3 linked regions of the Blastopirellula sediminis genome follow. The protein of the gene in region 1 interacts with the protein of each later gene in a pairwise test. Links are inferred from orthologs where the notes say so. Each region holds a gene or a part of one and is shown in the gene's direction. Other genes may lie near its edges.

What was found.
Region 2: the proteins of LOC68_RS20335 (region 1) and dnaE interact in binary tests that used the Escherichia coli proteins (3 or more experiments, as listed by UniProt). The link is inferred for Blastopirellula sediminis from one-to-one orthologs.
Region 3: the proteins of LOC68_RS20335 (region 1) and ctaD interact in binary tests that used the Escherichia coli proteins (3 or more experiments, as listed by UniProt). The link is inferred for Blastopirellula sediminis from one-to-one orthologs.

What each region holds. Positions count from the first base shown.
Region 1 is NZ_JAJKFT010000010.1:2,142,884-2,150,418, reverse strand. Bases 2,718-5,703 are described here. They hold LOC68_RS20335 (pyridoxal phosphate-dependent aminotransferase), read left to right. Parts: upstream 2,718-3,650; coding sequence 3,651-4,757; downstream 4,758-5,703. Other genes in these bases: LOC68_RS20325 (hypothetical protein), read right to left, coding at 5,527-5,703; LOC68_RS20330 (hypothetical protein), read left to right, coding at 4,834-5,343; LOC68_RS20340 (hypothetical protein), read left to right, coding at 2,718-3,579. Outside these bases: vWA domain-containing protein, read right to left, coding at 1-774; TadE/TadG family type IV pilus assembly protein, read right to left, coding at 790-1,326; TadE/TadG family type IV pilus assembly protein, read right to left, coding at 1,337-1,735; hypothetical protein, read right to left, coding at 1,739-2,161; more of hypothetical protein, read left to right, coding at 2,371-2,717; more of hypothetical protein, read right to left, coding at 5,704-6,180; hypothetical protein, read right to left, coding at 6,565-7,257. UniProt on the Escherichia coli protein: Shows aminotransferase activity with methionine and histidine as substrates, and to a lesser extent also with phenylalanine.
Region 2 is NZ_JAJKFT010000010.1:835,445-844,135, reverse strand. Bases 3,140-7,281 are described here. They hold dnaE (DNA polymerase III subunit alpha), read left to right. Parts: upstream 3,140-3,538; coding sequence 3,539-7,081; downstream 7,082-7,281. Other genes in these bases: LOC68_RS15000 (endonuclease/exonuclease/phosphatase family protein), read right to left, coding at 3,140-3,317. In the rest of the region: hypothetical protein, read right to left, coding at 1-992; aldose 1-epimerase family protein, read left to right, coding at 1,304-2,458; more of endonuclease/exonuclease/phosphatase family protein, read right to left, coding at 2,463-3,139; DUF1598 domain-containing protein, read left to right, coding at 7,350-8,691. UniProt on the Escherichia coli protein: DNA polymerase III is a complex, multichain enzyme responsible for most of the replicative synthesis in bacteria. This DNA polymerase also exhibits 3' to 5' exonuclease activity. The alpha chain is the DNA polymerase catalytic subunit.
Region 3 is NZ_JAJKFT010000010.1:1,482,351-1,489,812, reverse strand. The notes cover bases 3,140-6,052. They hold ctaD (cytochrome c oxidase subunit I), read left to right. Parts: upstream 3,140-3,720; coding sequence 3,721-5,385; downstream 5,386-6,052. Other genes in these bases: LOC68_RS17715 (hypothetical protein), read left to right, coding at 5,999-6,052; LOC68_RS17720 (cytochrome c oxidase subunit 3), read left to right, coding at 5,378-5,989; coxB (cytochrome c oxidase subunit II), read left to right, coding at 3,140-3,718. Outside these bases: pentapeptide repeat-containing protein, read left to right, coding at 1-1,654; 2'-5' RNA ligase family protein, read left to right, coding at 1,865-2,497; more of coxB, read left to right, coding at 2,660-3,139; more of hypothetical protein, read left to right, coding at 6,053-6,820; c-type cytochrome, read left to right, coding at 6,813-7,462. UniProt on the Escherichia coli protein: Cytochrome bo(3) ubiquinol oxidase is the terminal enzyme in the aerobic respiratory chain of E.coli that predominates when cells are grown at high aeration.

The sequences.
Region 1 (7,535 bases):
GTCCGGATACTTCTTCGAGTATTTCTCGATCGCTTGCGTGATCTTGCTATAATTGTCGGTCAGGTTTTGATCGATCGTCGCGCTGCTGTTGTAGGACGACAGCGAAACGAGCTCGAGCTGCGGCGTCGATCCCAATTCGTTCAAAAAGCCGTCGACCGAATCGACCAACGCCCACCAGCGAGCGCCGGCCGGCACCGGATCATTGTTCTTCCAGCCTGGCTGGTACTTCGATTCACTGAGCTTGAACGTCATCGAGCCGCTGCGGTCGACCACTAGGGCGATGTCGCGGTCAATCTGCGACGCAGTCGCGTCGGTGGCCGGCTGGAAGAACTCATGACCGAAAATCGGCGTCAAATAGAGTCGCACGGCGCCGTCTGGCGAATCGAGAGTTCGCCGACCGGTCACGTGAACCGAATTCAACAGCGTACCGCCGTCGGAAAACTCGAAGCGTCCTTCGTCGTCGACCCGAACCGACAACCCGATTTCCACATCGCTGTCGGCCAGCGTCAGCGTATTGCCGGCGACGTTGTTCTTGGCGGCGTATTCGATTGCAGCGGCATGCGCCAAGCTCGCGTCTTGTTCCAAGCTCAACGTTCGTGCGCCGGCTCGGGCCGCGGCGTCGGTTGCGATTCGCAGTTCGGTGCGAGTCAGTTGCATGTAAGCGACGTCGACGCAAAAGGCCGCCATCCAGAGGATGACCGGCAGCAAGACCGCCACCAGAATCAGGATGGCGCCGCGGCGACGATTCGCGTTTCGTTTTTTGCGAGTAAGCATCTTGGACATCGCCTACTATTCGGGGTTATAGCGTTCGGTCGCCAAGTGCGAACTGGCTTCGATCGCATAGTCTTCAAAGTATTTCGGCGCAATCCAGCTGTTGCCAGCGATCGGCACGCGAACGGTCACGGTGATCACTTCCGTTTCCGGCAAAAGGATTTCCGGATCGACCCCGACTTCAACGTTGCGAGCGCCGACAGTCGCCAACAGATTCGTCGCTCTCTCGATCGCTTCCTGCGCGGTCGCGCCAGGAACCATCGCATAGCGGGCCGCTTCGTACGCCGCGTTGTCGGCCGTGTGACGAATCATCGTCAATCGCCCAAACTCGACGCAGGCGAGAATAAACATGAACAGAATCGGTCCGGCGAATGCGAACTCGATCATCGCGGCGCCGGTGCGCTGCGCGATGCGACTACGTTTGGTCGGGCGAATTCGCTGCGGCGTCGGCTGCGTCTGACGGCAGTTCGACTCGCCTCCCAGGCAACGACGCAAACCTTCGCGGCAACGTTCGGCCAAGCGGCAAATGGCGAATTGACGGCTGTTGTGCGACATGGGACGCCTCTTAGTATTCCTTCATCATCGTGACCGATGACGTGATCGTAGGGGGCGAAAACATCCATCCTTGTAGCGTCGAGTTCTGAGCGACCGGAGCGGTGATCGAGATCGTCACGTCTTTGCCCGTTTTCGCTGTCGTGAATTTCGACGCTTCGATCGTCGCCCCTTCGATATGGCGATCGTTCAGCACTGACGCGGCGGCGGCGACGGCGATTTCATTGGTTGCATTCGGTCGCAACGCGGCGCGACAACCTTCGTAGGCGGCGATCGCGACGGTCTGTTTCAGGAACATCATTTCGGCGCCTTGAATCGCCGCCATCAAAATCAACACGACGACCGGCAGGCAGATGCCCAGTTCGGCCACGGCCATCCCGTGTCGTGATCGTTTGCTGCTCTTGCGTCGCATCGCTTAGCTCTCCTGAGGCGATCGGCCGCCACGCATGCGATCAAACAAGCGATTCAAATCGGAAGCGAATTCCTTCCAGTAGTCCTTGTCCCGCAGATTGAACGGCGGCGGCACTTCCCCATCGGCCGCCTCGTTGACGACGCGGCGGAAACGGATGATCGGACCGACGAAGCGATGGCTGAAGCGAATCAGGTCGTACGTGTAGATCGGCAACAAGCAGAACGCCGCCAGAATGAACGGCCCCTGGTTTTGCCAAACGCTGGCCAGATGTTGATTCATCGGCTCCAGCGGGTTGCAAAGGACCTGAACGGCGAACGAGATCACCAGTCCAACGACGAAAAACGTGGTCCAGTAGAACAGCATCCGCAGTACGATTCCCCCTTGGACCGAGGGATCGACATACCGAGCTCCGCGACGTTGATTCATCGAACTTCTCACCTAAAAATCGAGCGCACAAAATCTGCGTCTGACCCGAAAACGTAGGTCGCAGCTCACGACGATTTGTTAAAAGGCCACTTTTCACGCCAGGAAACCCGCAAATAACACGTCGATACGATCGGCGCGAGCCATAGAACCGGCAATTCCGCCTGTCTTTCCGTTGACCTGAAAGCGGCCGACCGGGTAGAGTTCCCGGCATGACGAACGAAGAACTGGAAAACGCGACCTTCTGCTGCCCCGGCCAGTCAGTCCCGGTCGACCGGGCGACTCATTTGGCGCGGTTGGCCCAGTTTTATCCGGAGTGCCGCGACTGTCCGCGGCGTGACGATCAGGCCGGCATCTCTCCCAGAATCGCCGCGGCTTGGCGGCAGGTCCCGCCGAAGACGCCACTTCCCCAGTTGTTGCACTATGAAGGGCTCGCCGCCGACCTGTTTCATCAGTTCTCCCCGGTCGAGGCGGCCCAAATCGCCGCCGCGTTTACTCGCAGCTTCTCCAATCCGATCGCCGCTCCCCTCCTCCTGGCTGTCGCCCACTCGGCGGCGATTGACCAGGCCGAAGCGATGGTCAACGTCTGGCGACGAGCCGGCTTCGACGTCGAGCTCGCAACCGATCCGACTTGCGCCGAAGTCGCCTGGACGATCGACCAACGAAAACTAGACGGCGGCATTTTGCTCAGCACGCCGAGCGGCGATTTGCGGCAGATCGAACTGACGATGTTCGGTCCCGGCGGAACCCCGTTTGCCAGCGAAGAACTTGCCCGGCTCGAACGTCAACTCCAAACGCCTAAGCCGCTCTCGCCGGCGCACCGTCAAGGGACGCTGGCGGAAATCGACATGTCCTCCCCCCATCTCGAACGCTTCGCCCCGTATCATCGAGCGCGCCGTCCGTTGCGACTGGTCGTCCAGTCGCCGTCTCGGGGATCGCTTCGCCAACTTCAGCAGTTGATTGCCCGCTCGAACTGCGAACTGTTCGTTCTGCCGAGCGGGGGCGACTGGAGCGTTCGTCTGGCCGCGGCGATCCGGCAGCATCGGGGCCATTTCGGCGTCTGGATCGATGGGAGCGGCGAATCGATCGAAGTTTTTGAAGAGCGTGGGTATCGCGTCCTGCAGCCGCGATTGTCGAAGCTACTGATCGAGGAAGCGGTCGCGTGGGAGAATGCGCCGCTCCGCGTGGCGTCGCCGCCGCCGCTGGAAGTTCCCCACGATGCGGTCCATTTTCCAACCGCCGCCGGACGAGGAGCGATGTTCGCTGCAATTCGCCAGTACGATTGCCAGCTGGGGATCGAGCCCAGCGGCCGCTACTGGTGGCGAAACCAACTTCCGACGTCCGACGCTTTGGGGGTCGTAACGCTCCTCTTGACCCGGCTTAGCCGCGACGACCGTAGCTTGTCGAGCCAGTTGATCTAGGTCATACTGCGGGTCGAATTATCGCTGGTTCGCCGCCACTATAGGGCGGCCTCTTTTTTTGCTGATGACCCATGAATCACCCTTGGATCGCCGATCGTACCGCCGCGTTTGACTCTAGCGGCATTCGTAAAGTCTTTGACCTGGCGGCGAAAATGACCGACCCGATCAATCTTTCGATCGGGCAGCCCGACTTTGACGTCCCGGAACCGGTGAAAGAAGCGGCGATCACGGCGATTCGCGAAGGGAAGAACGGCTATGCCCTAACGCAGGGAATGCCGGTCCTCCGCAACAAGCTGCAAGCGATGATCGACGCCGAGTTCGGCCATAGCGATCGCACGAACTTCGTCTGCTCAGGCACCAGCGGCGGCTTGGTCTTGTCGATGCTGGCGTTGGTCAATCCCGGCGATGAAGTGATCATCTTTGATCCCTACTTCGTCATGTACGAATCGCTGGTCAAACTGGTCGGCGGCGTGCCGGTGGTGATCAACACCTATCCCGACTTCCGCATCGATCTCGAAAAAGTTCGCGCGACCATCACGCCGAAGACGAAGCTGATCCTGCTCAACAGCCCGGCCAATCCGACCGGCGTTGTAGCGACTGCCGCCGAAGTGGAAGGCCTGGCCAAGTTGACGGCCGAGAAGAACATCGCGTTGATCTCCGACGAGATCTACCGCACCTTCACCTACGGCGAATTCGTCTCTCCCGCTAAGTTCAACGATCAAACGATCGTGATCGACGGTTTTTCCAAGAGCTACGGCATGACCGGCTGGCGCGTCGGTTACGTGCATGGTCCGTCAGCGATCATCGACACGATGATCAAGCTGCAGCAGTACACCTTTGTGTGCGCTCCGCAGCCGGCGCAATGGGCCAGCGCCGCGGCGCTCGACGTCGATATGAGCGAACATGTCGCAACTTACGCTCACAAGCGGGACATGATGCTCGACGGCATCAGCGATCTTTACGAAGTCTCCCGTCCGGAAGGCGCCTTCTACATCTTCCCTAAAGCGCCATGGGGAACCGGCAGCGAATTCGTCGCCAAGGCGATCGAAAACAGTCTGTTGATCATCCCCGGCAAGATCTTCAGCAAGCAAGACACGCACTTCCGCATTTCGTATGCAGCGCAAGATGAAACGTTAAAACGCGGCATCGACATGCTGCGAAAGATCGCGAAAGGTTAATTCGATTCGCCAGCGAGGCTTAAAATCGCTACACTAATGGTGGAAGTGAACTTATTCCTCCCCGGAGCGATTCGACATGAGCCTCGAACTCCGCCTATCGTCACGTCATTGGAGTTGCGATCCGATCGAAACCGTCGACGCCGCGACCGGTAAGATGGTGATGGAGCGTCCTCATCTGCCGATGACGCCGTCCGAACAATCGGCGGTCAAAGCCCTCTTGGACGAAGCGGCCGGTCAATCGATTGAGGAGGCCCGCGGTTTCGTCCATCTGAAAGATGGGGGCGATTTCCAGGTTACCTGCGAAAACTACCAACCGCAGTACGTCGAAGAGTTCACGCTTCGCGTCGAACATGGACTGACGCCTGACTTGCTTGATTTTCTGATCAGCATTCTCGACGCGGGCAACTTGATCCTGACGTCGCAGCGCGACGGTTCGTCGATCAGCTTGAAAGAAGCGAACTTCGACGACGCTCCCGAAACGGTCAAGCCGCGAGCCGTCTGCCATAGTCGTGATGAACTGAAAGCAATTCTCGAACACGGCATCCGCGACGACCAGCGTCTGGCGACCAAGTCGGTCGAGATTTAGATTCGTCGAGCATTCTGCGTCACAACACTAGCCCGAGGCGCAAGCCGAGGGAATGTGGTGGGGGCAATGACGAATGTCAAAATCAAAATGTCGAATGAAAGAGGTTTCGTCATTCGAGCTTCGACATTCGTCATTTACTTGCGGCCGCACTCCCTCGGCTCGCGCCTCGGGTTAGTGATTGACTTACTCGGTCGGCGGCGGCAAACGAAGCGGCATCCGTTCTTGCGGCGGAGCGCCGCAAGCGGCCAGGCGAGCACGAATGTCCTGGATCAATCGCTGTTCCAGTTCGCAGTCGCGACCGATCGGAATCCAGCCGAGAGTCGTCGTTTCGCGAACCGCGGCTTCCTGCTCCATCCGGAGCGTACCGTCATGTCGCAAAAGGTCGAGATCGGCGATATCGGTTCGGCGTCCATGCAAGTCTTCCAGTTCCTTGCGAACTTCGACGTCGATCAAATAGCCCCCCTGCTCCGGCATGACTCGGACGATCACCGTGCGGCGAATCGTCTGCAAGGTGCTTTCCAGCTTTTCATAGCCGCGGGTCGAATCGGTCCGCCATGGCTCAAAGATCGTCGAGCCGATTGTCGGAAAGGTTTCGAGCCGCCCTTCGGTCAACTGCCCGGCGACCAGCCGGACGCGCTGTTCATCTCGAATGCGAAAGTTGTCGTCGACCGCATCGACGATTTGCTCCCAGAGAACCTCATAGTCTCCAAATTGGACGAACGCAGGATTCTCGGTTGCGTAGGCGGGCGGCTGACCGGCTCCGACCCACGACGGCAGCCGTAGCGCATGGCAGCCCGCGGAGAGGGTCAGAATCGAAATGAGTATCGCCAGTCGCACCACGCTTGAAGCGCCTTTTATTGCGTTGCTTGTCAATCGGCGGCCAATGTCCCCGACCAGGGGGCGGAGAAGCGTCGCAAAAAGAGACGACGGCGGCAAGGTCAGCTTTGGGGGAAAGCGGACGGAGCTAGCGGCGTCGACACTAACCCGAAGCGCGAGCCGAGGGAGTGCGGCCCGGAAATGCCTAATGACGAATGTCTAATGACTAAGGAAGGAAAGAATTCCGAAGCAAGACATTGGTCATTCGGCATTAGTCATTCTGAATTTGACCGCACTCCCTCGGCTCGCGCCTCGGGCTAGTCTGTCGTGCTAGCACAAAAAAAACTTTCGGCGGTGGGGCCGAAAGCTGATATTGGCTCGACGGTGGGTCTGCAGGTTGCGGAACTAGCAGTAGTGCCCGTCCATCCCCAGACGCATCTTCAGTTCTTCAAACTGCTGCTGGTACTTTTCGCTGGAGGAGTGAACGTGCTCCGCTTCGGTGATAAAGCGAATCTCTTCGCTGCTGCGGATGCAACGGTCGTCCAGGATCTCGGCGAACGACTTCAGTTCGTTGCCGTAGACGATCAGCAGCTTGTGTTCGTCAAACTGAACTTCCAGCGGAATGTTCGGGTTCAGCACGGCGATGCCGGTGCAGCCGTCATTCAGCAGCAAGTCTTCGTATTCCCACAGGATGCTTTTCAGCACCGGCATATCAATATGTTCGCGATACAGGTCGACGTGACCGGCGCCTTCGCGAGTATGACTCGTTTCCAACACGACGTCGACTTCGCCGCCGAGCGGTTCGAGCAGGTCCATGAAGACGTCGAACAGCACCGACTTGGTGGCGGCGGCCATCAACACCGGGACGCTGGATCGGGTCTCTTCGTCATGATAAACGTCGCGACGATAACCTTGGCTCGGCACCACCTTCAGATCATAGGAAGGTCGAACCGCGTCGGTCAGCTCAAAGCCGTTATAGCGATTGACGCCCAAGTGGGCTTCAATCTGCTCTTCCGACAAATGCTCGAAGCTATTGCCGGTCGGGGCCGTTGCGCCGTCGTGGAAGACGTTTTTGAAAAATCGTTTTAAGAAGCCCATGTTGACCTCTACCGCCTCTTCCGGTGATCTCGAGAACTGAAACCCCGTTGGTTTCAACGCTACGAAATCTGGTTGATAGTAAAACCCTAGAGCGACCTTCGCTCGCTTGCCCGCGAAAACCTTGAACTCGGCGTCGGCTTGGCGTTAACCGCACGCGACAATCCGAGCGATCGCTCCATTCGACAACGTGCTGGCCAAACCGGCGAAAAGCCGCACAACGACCAGTCGCCGACTTCGATTTGGAACGTTTCCGATGCCGTTTCTGTAGAGATCATAGC
Region 2 (8,691 bases), 1.3 Mb from region 1 along the record:
CACTTGGCGCCGGGCTCGATGGTCAGTTCTTTCGAGCTGAAGAGCTGTTCGCCATCGACCGTGCCGTAGACGATCCAGCGATCGGTATAACCCTTGCCGCTGCACGACTCGTCGACGATCGGTTCCAGGTAGTTGTTCGCTTTGAAGTTCGGATCGACGTTCTTTTCCCAGTCGAGTTGACTGATGATGTAGTCGAGATCGTGGTGCTTCTCTGGCGGCATGTCTTTGACCAAGAGAGACCAGGGAACTTCGCGTCCTTCGACGATCGACTGCCACATGCCGAAGACGTCGCTCCCCCATTGCGGTTCGTAGGTGCAGAGCGAACCTGGAGCGTGGAGCACGCCGGTCGGAATCAACCAGCCAGTGCCGCGCTTCAGGCGATGAGCTTGCGACAAGTAAAGAATGCCGTTGTCACCCTTGTTCCAATCTTCCAGGCACTTTCGCAGCTGGGCCTTGGTGGTGTCTGGGGAGAGACCCATGAAGGTGTAGGCGAAGTTGTTGTCGACGTTGTTCAGCTGCGGCGGGAAGTAGTAGCTTTCAGGCTTCCCTTCCTGACCGACCAGCGCGGCGTCTTTGTGGCTTTGATGGAAGTGGTGCGGGATCGGGCCCATGTTGTCGAAGAACTTCGAGTAAATGGGCCAGCGATTGTACTTGGCGTACATCTCTTTGCCGATCAAGCGATCGCCCAGTTCGGCGACGGCCTCTTTCAGCAGGAAGTGCTGGCCTTCGAACAGCGCGAAGCTTTGACCTTCGTACCAGACGCGACCTTCGTTCGCGGCGTCGGTGGTGCAGGCGAACCAACGTTCGTCGATCCCGCCGCGATTGGTGCCGTAGGCGTACCAGTCGTCCGGATGGAGCTTGATGCGCTTGCCGGGATGCAAGAAACTACGGGGCACCCAGTTCGGCGAGAGACGCAGCAGACCTTCGCCAGCGTCTAAAGCACGATCCAGAATGGCGGCGACGCTGTCCCCTTTGACCACGTTTTCGATCATCGCGTTCTTGATTCTCGGTGTAAGATGGAGCGCCTCGTGCGGCGATTTCCTGACGTCAGGGGCGGACAAATTTCCATTGCCAATGACGGCGTCGCGCGGCATGTCCAGCGCCCCTGGGGACGCATCGGCGGCGACGCGCGAAACGCCTGTTTTAGCAGGTTTTTTTGCAGTCGCAAGTAAACGGGCTTCCCTTAACGCCGGGTCAGTGCTGGAATGGTTATCTTTAGTGCGATATCGTGATCGCGATGTCGTAAAGCGCCAAAAAAATGTCTTGATCACACTAATCAGTTTGGGGGTCCGCGATGACGAGCATGGTTTGGACGTTACTCGACGCCGAAAACAACCTTGCTTTGGATACGCTCGACGGCGAAGTCGCCACGCTCGCTCGTGAGCCGTTTGGCGACGTTTCGATTCGGAAGTGGACGTTGCTTGGCGGCATGTCCCAAGGGGTCGACGTCGTTGAAGTGACGAGCGGCGGATTCCGGATGCGCATCTTGCCGACGCGCGGCATGGGCGTCTGGGATGCGCATTACGATGGCCAGCGGATCGGTTGGAGCTCGCCGACGCCGGGACCAGTTCATCCGGCGTTTGTGCCGATCTCGGAACCAAGCGGCATCGGTTGGCTGGAAGGGTTTGATGAACTGCTGGTCCGCTGCGGTTTGGAAAGCAACGGCGCGCCGGAGTTTGATCCGCAGACGCATCGCCTTCTTTATCCGCTGCATGGCCGCATCGCCAACAAGCCGGCGCAGAAGGTAACCGCCGAGATCACCGAAGATGGGGAAGTGATCGTTCGCGGCGAAGTCTACGAGACCCGCTTGTTCTTCTGCAACTTGAAGCTGACGGTCGAGTACCGCATTGCCCGCGGCGAACGAGGGTTCCGCCTTAAGGATACGATCACCAATCTTTCGGCCAAGCCGGCCGAAGCGCAGATGCTGTATCACATCAACCTGGGCGACCCGGTTTTGTCCGAGGGAGCGACGGTGGTTGTACCGGCCAAGAAGGTTGTCCCGCGGAACGATCACTCGGCGGGCGAGATCGGCAACTGGGATCGCTACCGCGGGCCGCAGGTCGGCTTCGAGGAAATGGTCTACTTCTGCGAAAACGCGCACGGGGAAGATGGCTGGACGCCGACGATGCTGAAGAACGGCGCCGGCGATCGCGGGATCTCGGTCGCCTACGACGCGCGGCAGCTTCCTTGCTTTACCATCTGGAAAAACACGGCGGCGGAAGCGGACGGCTATGTCACGGGACTCGAGCCGGCGACCAATTTCCCGAATCCGCGGTCGTTTGAAGGGAAGCAGAATCGCGTGGTGAAGCTGCCCCCCGGCGGCGAAGTGAATTTCGAGATTCAACTCGCCTACCATGCGAATGCTGAAGCGGTCGCCGAGATGGAGCAATCGATTCGGTCGCTGGCGAAGGAGCCGGCGCATCTGTTGGATGCGCCGCATCCGTTGTGGTGCTCGTAGGCCGCTATTTCTTCGTAAAGGTCAGCGTCGTCGTCACGGGGCAGTGATCCGACGGGTAGTGGCCACTGTCGCTTTTCCAGCGGTCGATCGTCGTATCGGCCGCGGTGAAGCCGGCGGAGTGGAGGATCCAGTCGATCCGGGCTCCGCTCGTTTGATCTTTCCAGCCGTTGAAGGTCCAGGTCGAGCCTTCCCACTTCGCGGCGTCCCACGCGTCAGTCAAATAGGCAACCAACGTTTTATGGGGGGCCGAGCCGGCGTCGGTGTTGAAGTCGCCGGTCAAAACGACCGGGCCGCTATCGGGGGCGGCTTTCATTTGGGCGACCAGCAACTTGGCCGCTTCTTCGCGCGACTTCGGGCCGCGGTGATCGAAGTGGGTATTCCAGAAGGTAAACGTCTTACCGGACTCCTTGTCGCGAAGCTTCACCCACGACGCGATCCGCGGCAGCGACGAGTCCCAGCTGACCGAGCCGATTTTCTCGGGCGTTTCGCTCAGCGCGACGCTCCCCTTTTCAAGCAACTCAAACCGCGACTTGCGAAAGAAGACTGCACACTTTTCACCTGCGGTCCCCTCCCCTTCGCGACTGACCGCATAGCAGTCGTATTCGGGCAGTTGCTCACGCAGGTAGGCTTCCTGAAACGGTAGGCATTCTTGCGTCCCCAGCAGGTCGGGGTTGTAGCGCTGGATCGTTTCGACCACCAGCGGCTTGCGGATGTCCCAGTGGTTTTCGCCATCCTGGGCCGAGCCGTAGCGGATGTTGAACGACATCACGCGGATAGCGTCGTTGGTTTCCGCCGACAGGACAAACGAGGGGAATAGCAGCAGCGACGCCAAACAGGCGAGCGAGAGAAATCGAGACACCGGTGGGAACTCCGAGGGATGTGCAAAACGGGAGAGATCTCTATTGGAACCCAAGATGCCGGCTGGGCAAGCTGTGCGGCAAAAATTGTTTGGGGAAGTCCCGCAAAAAAGTCTTGATGGTTATCAACCTGCGGCCGTCAGGTTAGAATCAAAGCTGTCTACCGCGGCGACGCTTTCGCCGCACTGAAGGAACGCCTGCTCTTTTCGCCTGGGAGGGAATGATGAGCGATCGCCGCTTCGTCCACCTGCATTGCCATTCGCACTACAGCCTGCTCGATGGAGCCGGGTCGATTCCGCGATTGGTCGCTCGGGCGAAGAGCCACGGCATGAACGCTCTGGCGATTACCGACCACGGTAACCTGCACGGCGCGCTGCAGTTCTATCGCGAGTGCAAATCGAACGAAATCAACCCGATCATCGGCTACGAGGCGTACATCGCGCCGGGCAGCCGGTTCGAAAAATCGGGAAGCCAGCGCGACTCGAACTATCACCTGACCCTGCTTGCGCAAAACCGGACTGGCTTTCGCAACCTGGTGAAGCTGGCCTCGGCCGCTTACCTGGAAGGCTTTTACTTCAAGCCGCGGATCGACAAAGAGCTGCTGCAGAAGCATAGCGAGGGGATCATCTGCCTCAGCGGTTGCGTCAGCAGTGAATTTTCGAAGGCAATCCTCCGCGGCACGTCGACCGAAGACTTGATGAAGGAAGGCGCCAACATCTCGGGTTGGTTCGAGAAGGTCTTCGGCGATCGCTACTTCATCGAGATCATGAACAACGGTCTCGACATTCAGCGGATGCAACTGGAAGGCGCCGTCGACATCGCCAACAAGATCGGCGTGCCGTTGGTTGCGACCAGCGACACCCACTATGTCGATCAGGAAGACGCCGAAGCGCAAGACGTGATGCTCTGCATCAACACCGGCAAGTTCCGGACTGACACCAACCGGATGCGAATGGAGAACGATCAGTTTTTCCTCCGTTCGCAAGATCAGATGTACGCCGACTTCGCGGGGCTGGAGCATGCCGTCTCGCGCAGTCAGGAAATCGCCGACACGGTCGACATCGACCTGGAGTTGGGCAAACGCTACTTCCCCACCTTCGCTCTGCCGCCGGAGAAGACGGCCGACGAATACCTGCGCGAGCTCTGCATCCAAGGGCTCAAAGAGCGGTACGAAGGGAACGAAGAGATGTGTCCCGGCGGCGAATTATCGGACGTCGTCATGACGCGACTCGACCGCGAGTTGGGGGTGATCAGCCGACTTGGCTTCCCGAACTACTTCCTGATCGTGTGGGACTTTGTGGTCGAAGCCCGGAAGCAAAACATTCCGGCCACCGCGCGCGGTAGCGGCGTCGGCGCAATCGTCTGTTATGCGCTCTACATGAGCCACGTTTGCCCGATCAAGTACGACTTGCTGTTCGAGCGGTTCCTCGACGAAAACCGCTTGGAAGCCCCCGATATCGATATCGACTTTGACAAAGAGCGGCGCGGGCTCGTCATTCGCTACGTGAAAGACAAGTACGGCGAAGACAACGTCGCGCAGATCGGTACGTTCGGTACGCTCGCGGCTCGCGCGGCGATCAAAGACGTCGGCCGCGCGCTCGGCTTGCCGCTTGATCGCGTCAATGCGATTACCGGCATGGTGCCGGAAACGCTCGGCATCAAGCTGAAGGCGGCGATCGAAGCGAGCGAAGAGCTGAAGAACGCCTACGAGCATGACAGCGAAGCCCGCGAAGTGCTGACGCTGGCGATGAAGATCGAAGGCTTGGCGCGGAACGTCGGTACGCACGCGGCGGCGGTGGTGATCGCCGACCAGCCGCTGACCGAATATGTCCCTCTTTGCCGCGTGACCGGCAAGGAAGACTTGATCACGCAGTGGTCGATGAACGACGTCGAAGCGGCCGGTCTGCTGAAGATGGACTTCCTGGGCTTGCGCAACTTGACGATTCTGCGCAACGCGATCGATCTGATCGAACAGCGTGAAGGGAAGCCGTTCGACATCCACAAGATGCCGCTCGACGACGAAGAGACATTCGCATTGCTGCGACGCGGCGAAACGAAGGGGGTGTTCCAGCTCGAAAGCGGCGGTATTCGCGACCTCTTACGGCGGATGCGTCCCGACAGCTTCCTCGACATCATCGCGACCAATGCGCTCTATCGACCTGGTCCGCTCGAAGGGGGCATGGTCGACGAGTACATCGAAGTGAAAAACGGTCGCAAAGCGGCCGAATACAAGCACGAAGTGCTCGAAGAGATCCTGGCTGAAACCAACGGCGTGATGGTTTACCAGGAACAGGTCATGCGGATTCTGAATCGCTTGGGGGACATTCCGCTCGCCAAAGCGTACACCTGCATTAAGGCGATCAGCAAGAAGAAAGAGTCGCTGATCCAGCAGAACCGCGAACAGTTCATGATCGGTGCGACGGAGAAAGGTCTGACCCAGAAAGAAGCGGAAGAATTTTGGGAGATGATCGTCAAGTTCGCCGGTTATGGCTTTAACAAAAGCCACTCGACCGCCTACGCGCTGGTCGCCTATCAGACCGCGTACTTGAAGACCCACTATCCCAAGGAGTTCATGGCGGCCCTCCTTTCGGGCGACATCTCCGGGCGTAACTTCAAGACGAAAGACTCGCTTGTCGAGCATATGGAAGACGCCGACCGGATGCAGATCGAGGTCCTCGCGCCGAACGTGAATACGTCGGACGTTGAGTTCTCGGTGGTCGACGGCAAAATTCCGTTTGCGCTTAGTGCGATCAAGGGTTGCGGCGGCGGCGCGGCCGAATCGATTGTCGCCGCGCGGCGCAAGGATGGTCCGTTCACCGACATCTTCGATTTCTGCGAACGAGTCGATACGTCGCAGTGCAACCGTGCGGCGATCGAAACGTTGATCAAGGCTGGCGCCTTCGACACGCTTCATCCGGTCCGCGCCCAGATGGTCGCAGCGCTCGAAAAAGCGATCACGGCCGGCGCCGCAGCGCTTGCCGATCGCAAAGCGGGGCAGAAGAACTTGTTCGCCGCCATGGAAGAAGCCAACGGCTCGGCGCCCAAAGCGGTGAAGCTGCCCGAAGTGGAAGAGTGGAACGAACGCGAGAAGCTGCTCTACGAGAAGGAAGTGCTCGGCTTCTTCCTCACCAGTCACCCGCTGGCCGAGTACGAAAAGTCGTTCGCGATCTATTGCTCGCACACGTCGACTGACATTCCGCAGATGAAGGACAAGCAGGATGTCGTGATGGGGGGGATGATCTCCTCGATCAAGCTGGCCCATACCAAGCGAGCTCGTCCAGGAAGCAACAACACGAAGTACGCCAACTTCGACCTGGAAGACGTCAACGGCGCGATCCGCTGCATCATGTGGCCGGAGCAATACGCAAATTTCGGAGATCTGGTAAAAACGGAAGCGGTCTTCATCGTCGAAGGACGAGTCGACAAACGAGGGGGTGACGACGAGGCGAATATGATCGTCAACAACCTGGTGCCGATCGAAGACGCCCATGCCCGCTATACCAAAGGGGTCCGGATTCGGATCGACGAAGCGCACCATGGCGCCGAGATTCTGCCGAGTTTGAACGAGATTCTCCGGGCCTATCCGGGCGATTGCGATCTACAGCTCGTTCTGCAGCTGACCGATGGTCATGCGGCTCTGTTGCGAACTTCCCGCCGGGTCGACGTCTCGCTGGAGATGCGAGATCGGGTCGATCAGTTGCTAGGAGAGGGGAACTTCAAACTGATCACCGCCCCGCCAAACGCACGGCGGGCGAGCAAGAATTAGCGCAAGTCTATATCTGTAAATAGCTTGCGCGCAATGAAGGCAGGGTTGTGGCCGCCGATGTCGAAAAATCGGCACGGCCGGAGCCTTTTTTACCGATTGCTTGCCTTCCCTATTTTCCCAAATTAAGATCAAAGGGACAGCTTACTTACGGCAATTTGCCCTAGGTTAACTGTAACGGCTATTGCCCGCTCATCTTTCGCTGCTGGAATCAGCGGCGAGCATTTCGCGCCTACCCTTTCTTGCTGCGTATTTGGACCAAGGATCAGACATGGAATCCCGCTCGACCCGGCTGTTTCACTTGCTGCTAGCGACGTTCGCAGTCGGATTGTTGGTCGCGCCGGCCGCGGCTCAAACCAACAACAATAACAACTTCCAGCAGTCAGGCGTTTACGTCGACGCGCAGGGCGTGTTGCGGATGCAGCAGGCTTCGGATCCGACCGGCCAACTGATGCGTCAGCGCGTGCAAGCCGCCAAGGCGACCTTGGCGCCGGAACTGACCAAGCCGAGCGAACTTCGCATGATCTCGCTCAATCGCTTGGAAGCGGCGCTCGCCAAGGCGACCGAAGAAAACAACACCATTCCGGAAGAGATGAAGAATCTCGCCGGCTTGACCCAGTTGAAGTACGTCTTCTTCTATCCCGAATCGGGCGACATTGTGATCGCCGGTCCGGCGGAAGGATTCGTCAGCGATCTTACTGGTCGCGCCGTCGGTACGACGAGCGGGAAAGCGATTCTATCGCTCGACGATATGATCGTCGCTTTGCGTGCTTACGCTCCTGGCACCAAGGGAGTGAACTTCGTCGGCGTCTCGATTGACCCGACCAAGGAAGGTTTGAAGAACTACCAAGAGTATCTCCGCAGCGTCGGGACCGACCTGGCCAAGATCAACGTGGCGACGCTCGTTCCGGGAATGCAGCAAGCCCTCGGCAAGCAAGACGTGACCGTCACCGGCATCTCGCCGAAGACCAACTTCGCCAAGACGCTGGTCGAAGCGGACTATCGCATGAAGTTGATCGGCATCGGCCTGGAACGTCCTCCGGTTCGGATTCCGAGCTACACCGAAAAGTCGCGCGGCGGTTCGAAGAACGCTCTGCAGCGTTGGTTCTTTACCCCGAACTACGAATGCGTGAAGCTGAGCGAAGACGGCCTGGCGATGGAACTGGTCGGCGAAGGCGTGAAGCTGATTGGCGAAAACGAAATGGTGACCCGCGACGGCGGTCGCGTGCAGTCGGGCGGCGAAGATCCGGCCAGCCGGATGTTCACCATGGCTTTCACCAAGGCGTATCCCGAACTGGCCAAGCGTTCGCCGGTCTACGCTCAGATGCGTAACCAGATCGACATGCTGATCGCGGCCGCTTACATCCAAGAGTACGACCTGTACGGTCAGGCCCACTGGAACCTCGGCGTCTTCAACGACGAAAGCCGCTACCCGGTCGAAGTCTACAACGCTCCGAACCAGGTCGAAACCGCCGTCAACGCGGTCTGGAAGGGGAATCGCCTGGTCACGCCGATCGGCGGCGGCGTCTCGATCAAACCGAAGTACGCCCTGTTGCCGGAACAGATGATCGAAGACGAAAATGGCGCCCTCGAGAAGGAACGTGCCGAAATCA
Region 3 (7,462 bases), 660 kb from region 1 along the record:
GCCCTACAACGAGGCGGCGCTGACGCCCGAGAGATTGGTCGAATTGCGCCAGCGACACCCCAGCTTTAGCGGCGACTGGGCTCATTTGGCTCGACTGGAGGCCGAACTGGCCCTGCAGCCGGGTTCGGCCGAACGGTTTGCGCGTTGGAACCGCTGGCGTTTGGAACAACCGGCGGTCGACAATCCCCGTTTTGAGCCGGTCCATCTGGAGGGCGCATCGCTCCGCAGGGCTGATTTTCGGGGCGCCAACCTCGACGGAGCCTTCTTTTGCCAGGCGGAGCTCGCCGGCGCGGATCTCCGCGAAGTGAGCGGTAAACAGGCCGACTTCCAAGGGACGAACCTCGCCCGAGCCGACCTTTCCCGCGCTGATTTGACCGGCGCGCGGCTCACTGACGCGGCCCTGACCGGCGTGATGGCGATCGCCGCCAATCTGGGTCAGGCCGATTTGTCTAGCGTCGACCTGGTCGAAGCGGATTGCCGCGACTGCCGTCTGACGGGGGCGAAACTTGTTCGCATGCGAGCCCAACAAGCGATTCTGACCGACGCCGACTGTAGCGGCGCCGAGCTGCGTCATGCCGACCTGGAAGAGGCGACCCTGGAGCACGCTAACTTCACCGACGCCAACCTGGAAGAAGCGAATCTCCACTACGCCAACGGCCACCACGCAAACTTCACCGGAGCCAAACTCGACAATGCCGACTTGTCGGGAGCCAGCTGCCTGGGAGCCGATTTCACGCGAGCCAGCTTCTATGGCGCCGTCCTGCGGCAGGCCAATTTGGGCCGATGTCAATTGACCCCGGTTTATGGGCTGCTGCTCGATGAAACCTTTCTGGCCGGCGACGAGTTTACGCCCAAAGCGTCCGATCCCTGGAATACGCTGCTTAACACCTACACATGGCGGCGTCTGTTGATCATGGCGGCCTGGATGACGCTCTTCTTCGTCCCGTTCCTGGTTCATCCGTCGATTCCCACTCCGCAGGAAATGATCGAGCCGAAGCTTGAACCCAGCTTTTTGCAATTGCAGGAAGCGGCCAAGTCGCTGCCGCTCCGCTCTCCCGAGTTCGATCGGTTCGCGGTCGAGCGTTACTACGCAATGCTCCCCCGAATTCATTCGGCGGAAGGGTTGCCGATGCAGTTCTGGCTTGTGCTGGGAGGAATCGAAGGGCTGATTTTTTGGACCGGAGCGATCGTCATCGTCGCCGCCATCTGGCAGCGCGCGGTGCTGAACTACTATGTTTCGGGCCTCCGCCAAAAAGCGAAGACATTTCGCCGGACTCCGTCAGTGGCCGAATATTGCGGCCAGTTCCACGGTCCCTCCGAAGAGGATCAGGGAGGAGCCGCCGCGGCGATGTATTACTGGCTCGAAGGACACCTGACCGAGCGGGTGAAAATGACCGGCGGCGACATCGTCCGGTTTCGCCCTTTCCGCGTATTGGCCCTCCCCTCGTGGGTCCATCTCACGCTGTCGCGCTGGAAACAGATTTGGAACAAGATGCTGCCCGACTGGGTGAAGACGCCCCCGCCGGCGTCGCTGGCCGAAGTTTTCGGCGTTTATCGGATGCATCGCGTCAATCGCTTGCTGATCTGGACCACCTTTACGCTGATCGCATTCATCTGGCTTCGCTGGGCCGCAATGGCCTATCTCGGCATGTAGCCTCGAAATCCCGGCCCATCCGCCGTGGGGCGAACTATGATAGAACTCAGGCCTCCAATTGCGGGGAAAACGGGGCCTTATCAGTATTTGTTCGGTGGCCGGCCTTCCGCATCCACTACCTAAATCCCCTAATCGCTGTTGTCAGCGAAGGCCGGATTTGTTCCACTCTGTTACCAAGCTTGATTGCCCGGCCTGCATGATTCGCCCGCTATGGCTCGAACTTTCGTCACTGACTTCGTCTCCATCGATCCCAGCCCTGAATGGGCGGTGAAACTACGCGCGTACAAAGACGACGTGCGGCAGTTGGTGGGAGATCAGGCCTATCTTGACGATCCTCCCCACATCTCCGCCTACCTGGCCCGTTTTGCGGAGGGGATCGAAATCGACGAGACGATCGCCGAAGTCGCCGCCAACTTCTCTCCGATTGCCATCGAACTCGACGGATGGCACGTCTTGGAAGCCGATCCTTGGACGGGAGAACGAACGCTGACGATCCATGTCAGCGAATCATCTTGCCAACAGCTGCATGACCTGCAATCGCAGATTATCGCCGCGATCAGCGATCAACGTGACCGAGAAGCGACGCAACAACATTACAACAATGTGTTGGCGAATTTTTCCCCCTTGCAGCGCGAATCGATTGAGAAGATCGGCTTTCCCTTTTGCGGCGACGCCTGGGAGCCGCAATTCGTGATCGCGTCAATTCGCAAACCCGACTGGAAGCGGGTCGCCGATTCCCTTCTTCATCAGCCTCCGACCGGACAAGCGGTCTGCAGCAGCGTGACCCACTATCGCATCATCGATGGCGAAACCTATCCGCTGCAGCGCTACGACCTGCGCTGATCCATCTCCTCGCCGCCGTTTCAAAATAGGCAGCTTTGGCGAGTTTGAACGAGATGTTCCGGCAACAAATTGCGGAGAACAGTTGACAGCACCCCGCCTAACAAGCGAATGTAGTGCGAACGATGCTCACCATGGACGACTGCAACCGATTGGAAAAGGCGAATGCGAGAATTGCGCAAGGGAAGATTTCGCCAGACATGCTACGGCATGATGCGCTGGCCTCTTGCTTTGGCCCTTGTCGCTTGCTGTCCGCTGTTGGCGACGGCGCAATCGCCCGACATGTTCAATCCGTCGAGCCCAGACGCCGCTGAAATCCGCGAGCTGTTCTACCTGGTTCTGGCGATCTCAGCGATCATTTTTCTCTTGGTCGGCGGGGCGCTCGCCTACTTCATTGTCCGCTTTCGCGATCCTCCTGGCGCACCGCGCGACGATACCGAACCGCCGCAGATTTACGGCAGTCAGCCGATTGAAATTGCCTGGACGCTGGCTCCCACGCTGATCGTTTTTGTTCTCAGCCTGGTGGTGATTCGCTCGGTGATTGCGATGCGATCCGATCCGCCGGAAGCCGGAGTGATTCGCGTGCGAGCCGTCGGTCATCAGTGGTGGTGGGAATTTGAATATCCTGACTACGGATTCACGACCGCCAATGAGTTGGTCATTCCCAGCTCGGAAGTCGACGCCGAAAAGCCGGTCTATCTGCAACTGGAATCGGCCGACGTCATTCATAGCTTCTGGATCCCGAAATTGGCCGGCAAGACCGACCTGGTCCCGGGACAAACCAACCGCATGCGACTTCAGGCCGATACCCCCGGCTTGTACGAAGGACGCTGCGCCGAATACTGCGGCACCCAACATGCCCGGATGCTGATCCGCGTCAACGCAGTTGAGATGGCGGAGTTTGAGAAGTGGATCGAAAACCAAAAGCGTCCTGCCGTGGTCGCTCCGGGAGTCGAAGCAGGCCGCCAGATCTTTATGGATCAAGCCTGCGCCAATTGCCACACGATTCGCGGCGAGCCGGCCGTCGGCAAGTTTGGCCCCGACCTGACCCATCTAATGAGTCGCGAGACGATCGCCGCCGGCGTACTCGAAAACAATCGCGAAAACCTCTCCGATTGGTTGGCCGATCCCGATCACGCGAAGCCCGGCAGTCGGATGCCGAACATGCGGCTCAGCCCGACGGAAGTGAAACAGTTGGTCGATTATTTGATGACGTTGGAATAACCATGGCGATCGCCGAATCAGGACAATCGAGCGCATCGTCGCCGCTGGTCACGCAACTGCACGGTTGGGTCACCACGGTCGACCACAAGCGCATCGGGATTATGTACATCCTGATGAGCTTCTTCTTCATGGTGGTTGGCGGTATTGAAGCGCTGCTGATCCGGATGCAGCTGTGGGTTCCCGACAACACGCTGATCGGCCCGGACACCTTCAACCAGCTCTTTACGATGCACGGCACGACGATGATCTTCTTCGTCGTGATGCCGATGCTGACCGGCATCGCCAATTACCTGGTGCCGCTGATGATCGGTTGCCGCGACGTCGCCTTTCCGCGTTTGAACGCGCTCGGCTTCTGGCTCTCGCTCTTTGGCGGCTGCATCCTTTACACCTGCTACTTTACCGGCGACGCGCTCTACGGACTCGGTTCGGCGCCGGACGTCGGCTGGTTCGCTTACGCTCCTCTCACTTCGCCGGCGTACGCACGCGGCGGCGCCGTCGACTACTGGATCTTGGGAACTTCGGTCAGCGGCGTTGGCGCCCTGACCTTCGCCGTCAATCTGGTCGCCACCATCCTGACGATGCGGGCTCCCGGCATGAAGCTGAATCAGGTTCCTTTGTTCGTTTGGATGATGTTGATCGACGCATGGCTGATTCTGGTCGCGTTTCCTCCACTGACGGCGGCGCAGATCATGCTGATCCTTGATCGGTATGCCGGGGCGCACTTCTTTGATCCGCAAAGCGGCGGTTCGGCGCTGCTCTGGCAACACTTGTTCTGGTTCTTCGGGCATCCCGAGGTTTACATCATGGTGTTGCCGGCGTTCGGCATCATCTCCGAGATCATCCCGGTCTTCTCTCGCAAGGTGATCTTCGGCTACGCGTCGATGGCGGCGGCGACCGCGGCGATCGGTTTGATCAGCCTGGGCGTTTGGGCGCATCACATGTTCACGGTTGGCTTGGATGATCGGCTCGACGCCTATTTTTCAGCCGCGAGCTTTTTGATCGCGATCCCGACCGGCATCAAAGTCTTCAACTGGACGGCGACTCTCTACGGCGGTCGGTTGCAGATGCGCACGCCGATGTTGTTCGCCCTCGGTTTCCTCAGCATGTTTTTGATCGGCGGTTTGACCGGCATCATGCTGGCGACCGTTCCCGTCGACTGGCAAGTCTCGGACAGTTACTTCCTGGTCGCCCACTTCCACTACGTGCTCTTCGGCGGCAGCTTGTTCGCGCTGATGGGAGGCTGCTACTACTGGTTCCCGAAAGCGACCGGCAAAATGCTCAGTGAGAAGCTCGGCCTCTGGCACTTCTGGCTCCTCTTCATCGGGTTCAATCTGCTGTTCGGGCCGATGCATATCTCCGGCATCCTCGGCATGCCGCGCCGCGTTTACACCTACCAGGCGGGACAAGGCTGGGAGTTCTGGAATCAGGTTTCGACGGTCGGCGCCTTCATCATGGGCTTCGGCATTCTCTTCTTCTTTATCAACATCGCCGTCTCGCTTCGCTCAGGCAAAAAAGCAGGAGACGATCCGTGGGACGCATGGACGCTGGAATGGGCGACCAGCAGTCCACCGCCGTCGTACAACTTTGAACAAATCCTCGCGGTCCGCAGCCGGCGTCCGCTTTGGGATCTGAAACATCCGGAAGACCCGGACTGGAAATATGAGTAAGTCAACCGCCGACGAAGCCCTTGAACTACCGCCGGTCGAAAGCAGTGAATTTCCGCTGACGACTGCGCAGGTCGGAATGGCGGCGTTCCTCTGCTCCGAAGCGGCGTTCTTCAGCACGTTGGTCGTCTCCTATTTGATCTACCTTGGTCAGGATCAAAGCGGTCCGACCCCGGCCGAATCGCTCAGCTTGACGCGCGCCGTGATCAATAGCGCGTTTCTGCTCGGCAGTAGCGGCACAATCATGTTGGCGATGAACAGCCGCAAAGCGAACAGCCTTGGCGGGTTTAGCGTTTGGATGTTCGTGACGATCGCGCTCGGCGTGATGTTTTTGGTCGGCACCGCCTACGAATGGGAAGAGCTGATCTACAAGGACGGTCTGACGATCAGTCGCAATCTGTTCGGAACGACGTTCTTCACGTTGATCGGCTTCCACGCGTTTCACGTCACGATCGGTCTGGTCTTGCTGACGATCATCACTTGCCTGGAACGGGCCGGTCGCTTCTCTGCAAAGAGCGAAGCTCCGGAACTCGTCTCTTGGTATTGGCACTTTGTCGATGCGGTCTGGATCGTGATTTTCGGCGTCGTTTATTGGATGGGAACGTAACAAGCCGCCATGACTGAGTCCTCTTCCAATTCCGAAACCTCGCCGCATCCCGAAACGATCGCGATGCCGCGTCCGACCGCATGGCCGATGGTCTTGGCCGCCGGCGTTGGACTGCTCGCACTCGGTATTCCGACCAACATGATCTTCTCGCTGGTTGGCCTCGGCATCATCATCACCTCTCTCTACGGCTGGTTCGGCCAACTTCTTACCGAGGAAGCGGAAGTCGAAGAGCCCTTGGTCGCGCCGGAGCTACGAGCCAAACCGATAAAACCTTCGCACAAGCGAGTTCTCGCGGCGACGCCGGGACAACGTCTCGAACTGCCGGAAAAGGTCCATCCCTATTCAGCCGGCATCAAAGGCGGACTCGCCGGCGGCGCCGTGATGGCGGTCGTCGCGTCGATGTACGGTTTGTTCAGCGGACGAGGCTTTTGGTACCCGATCAACCTGCTCGCCGCAATGATCTTGCCGGACTTCGCCGACAACACCATCGCCGAACTCGCCCAGTTCAGTCTGGCGGCGCTAATCATCGGCGTCGTGATCCATTTGGCGACGTCGCTGATGGTCGGCCTCTTCTTTGGCGTGCTGTTACCGACGCTTCCGAGTTCGCCGGTCTTTTGGGGCGGCGTCGTTGGTCCGCTTCTCTGGTCCGCTTTCATCTACGCCTTCATGGGCGTCCTGAACCCAGTCATGAGCCAATACGTCAGCTGGCCCTGGTTTATCGCATCGCAGTTCGCCTTTGGCATCGTCATGGGATTGGTGGTCGTACGATCCGAGAAAATCTCGGCCCAGAGTCTGACCCCCGCGACCAATCGGGAGTCGCACGATGGCTAGAACGAACGCCTACGCTCCTTTCGCGACGCTGCTGTTCGCCGCGCTGCTGGTCGGCTGCGGCAAGCCCGACCCGGCCGATCGTTTCGTTCGTCCCGAAGACGTCACCGATTTCGTTCAGCTCTTCCAGACCAACTGCTCCGGCTGTCACGGCGCCGCAGGCAAACTCGGCCCCGCGCCGCCGCTCGACGATCCTCTGTTCCAAGTGATCGTCAGCGACGAACAGTTGCACCAGACGATCGCCAACGGCCGCCCCGGCACACTGATGCCGGCGTTTGAAAAGAGCCAAGGTGGCGCGCTCACCGCCGACCAGGTGCAAATCATGGTCGCTGGAATTCGCGAGACCTGGAAACCGAACGCAGTCTCTTCGAGCAACCTTCCTCCGTATCAAGTTTCGGTCGAGGATCCGGCCGGCTTGAAAACGGCGAACGTGAAAACCGGCGAAGAGTTGTTCGAAACCTCCTGCGCCAAGTGTCACGGCGACGCCGGCGTTGGCGAGAAAGAGGAGGCCGGGCCGCTCGACGATCCGGCGCTCGCTCGCTTGATGAGCGACATCGTCCTCCGCCGTTTGATCATCACCGGTCGCCCTGATCTGAAAATGCCCGACTTCACGACGACCGGAAAACATTCGCATACCGGCGAGCC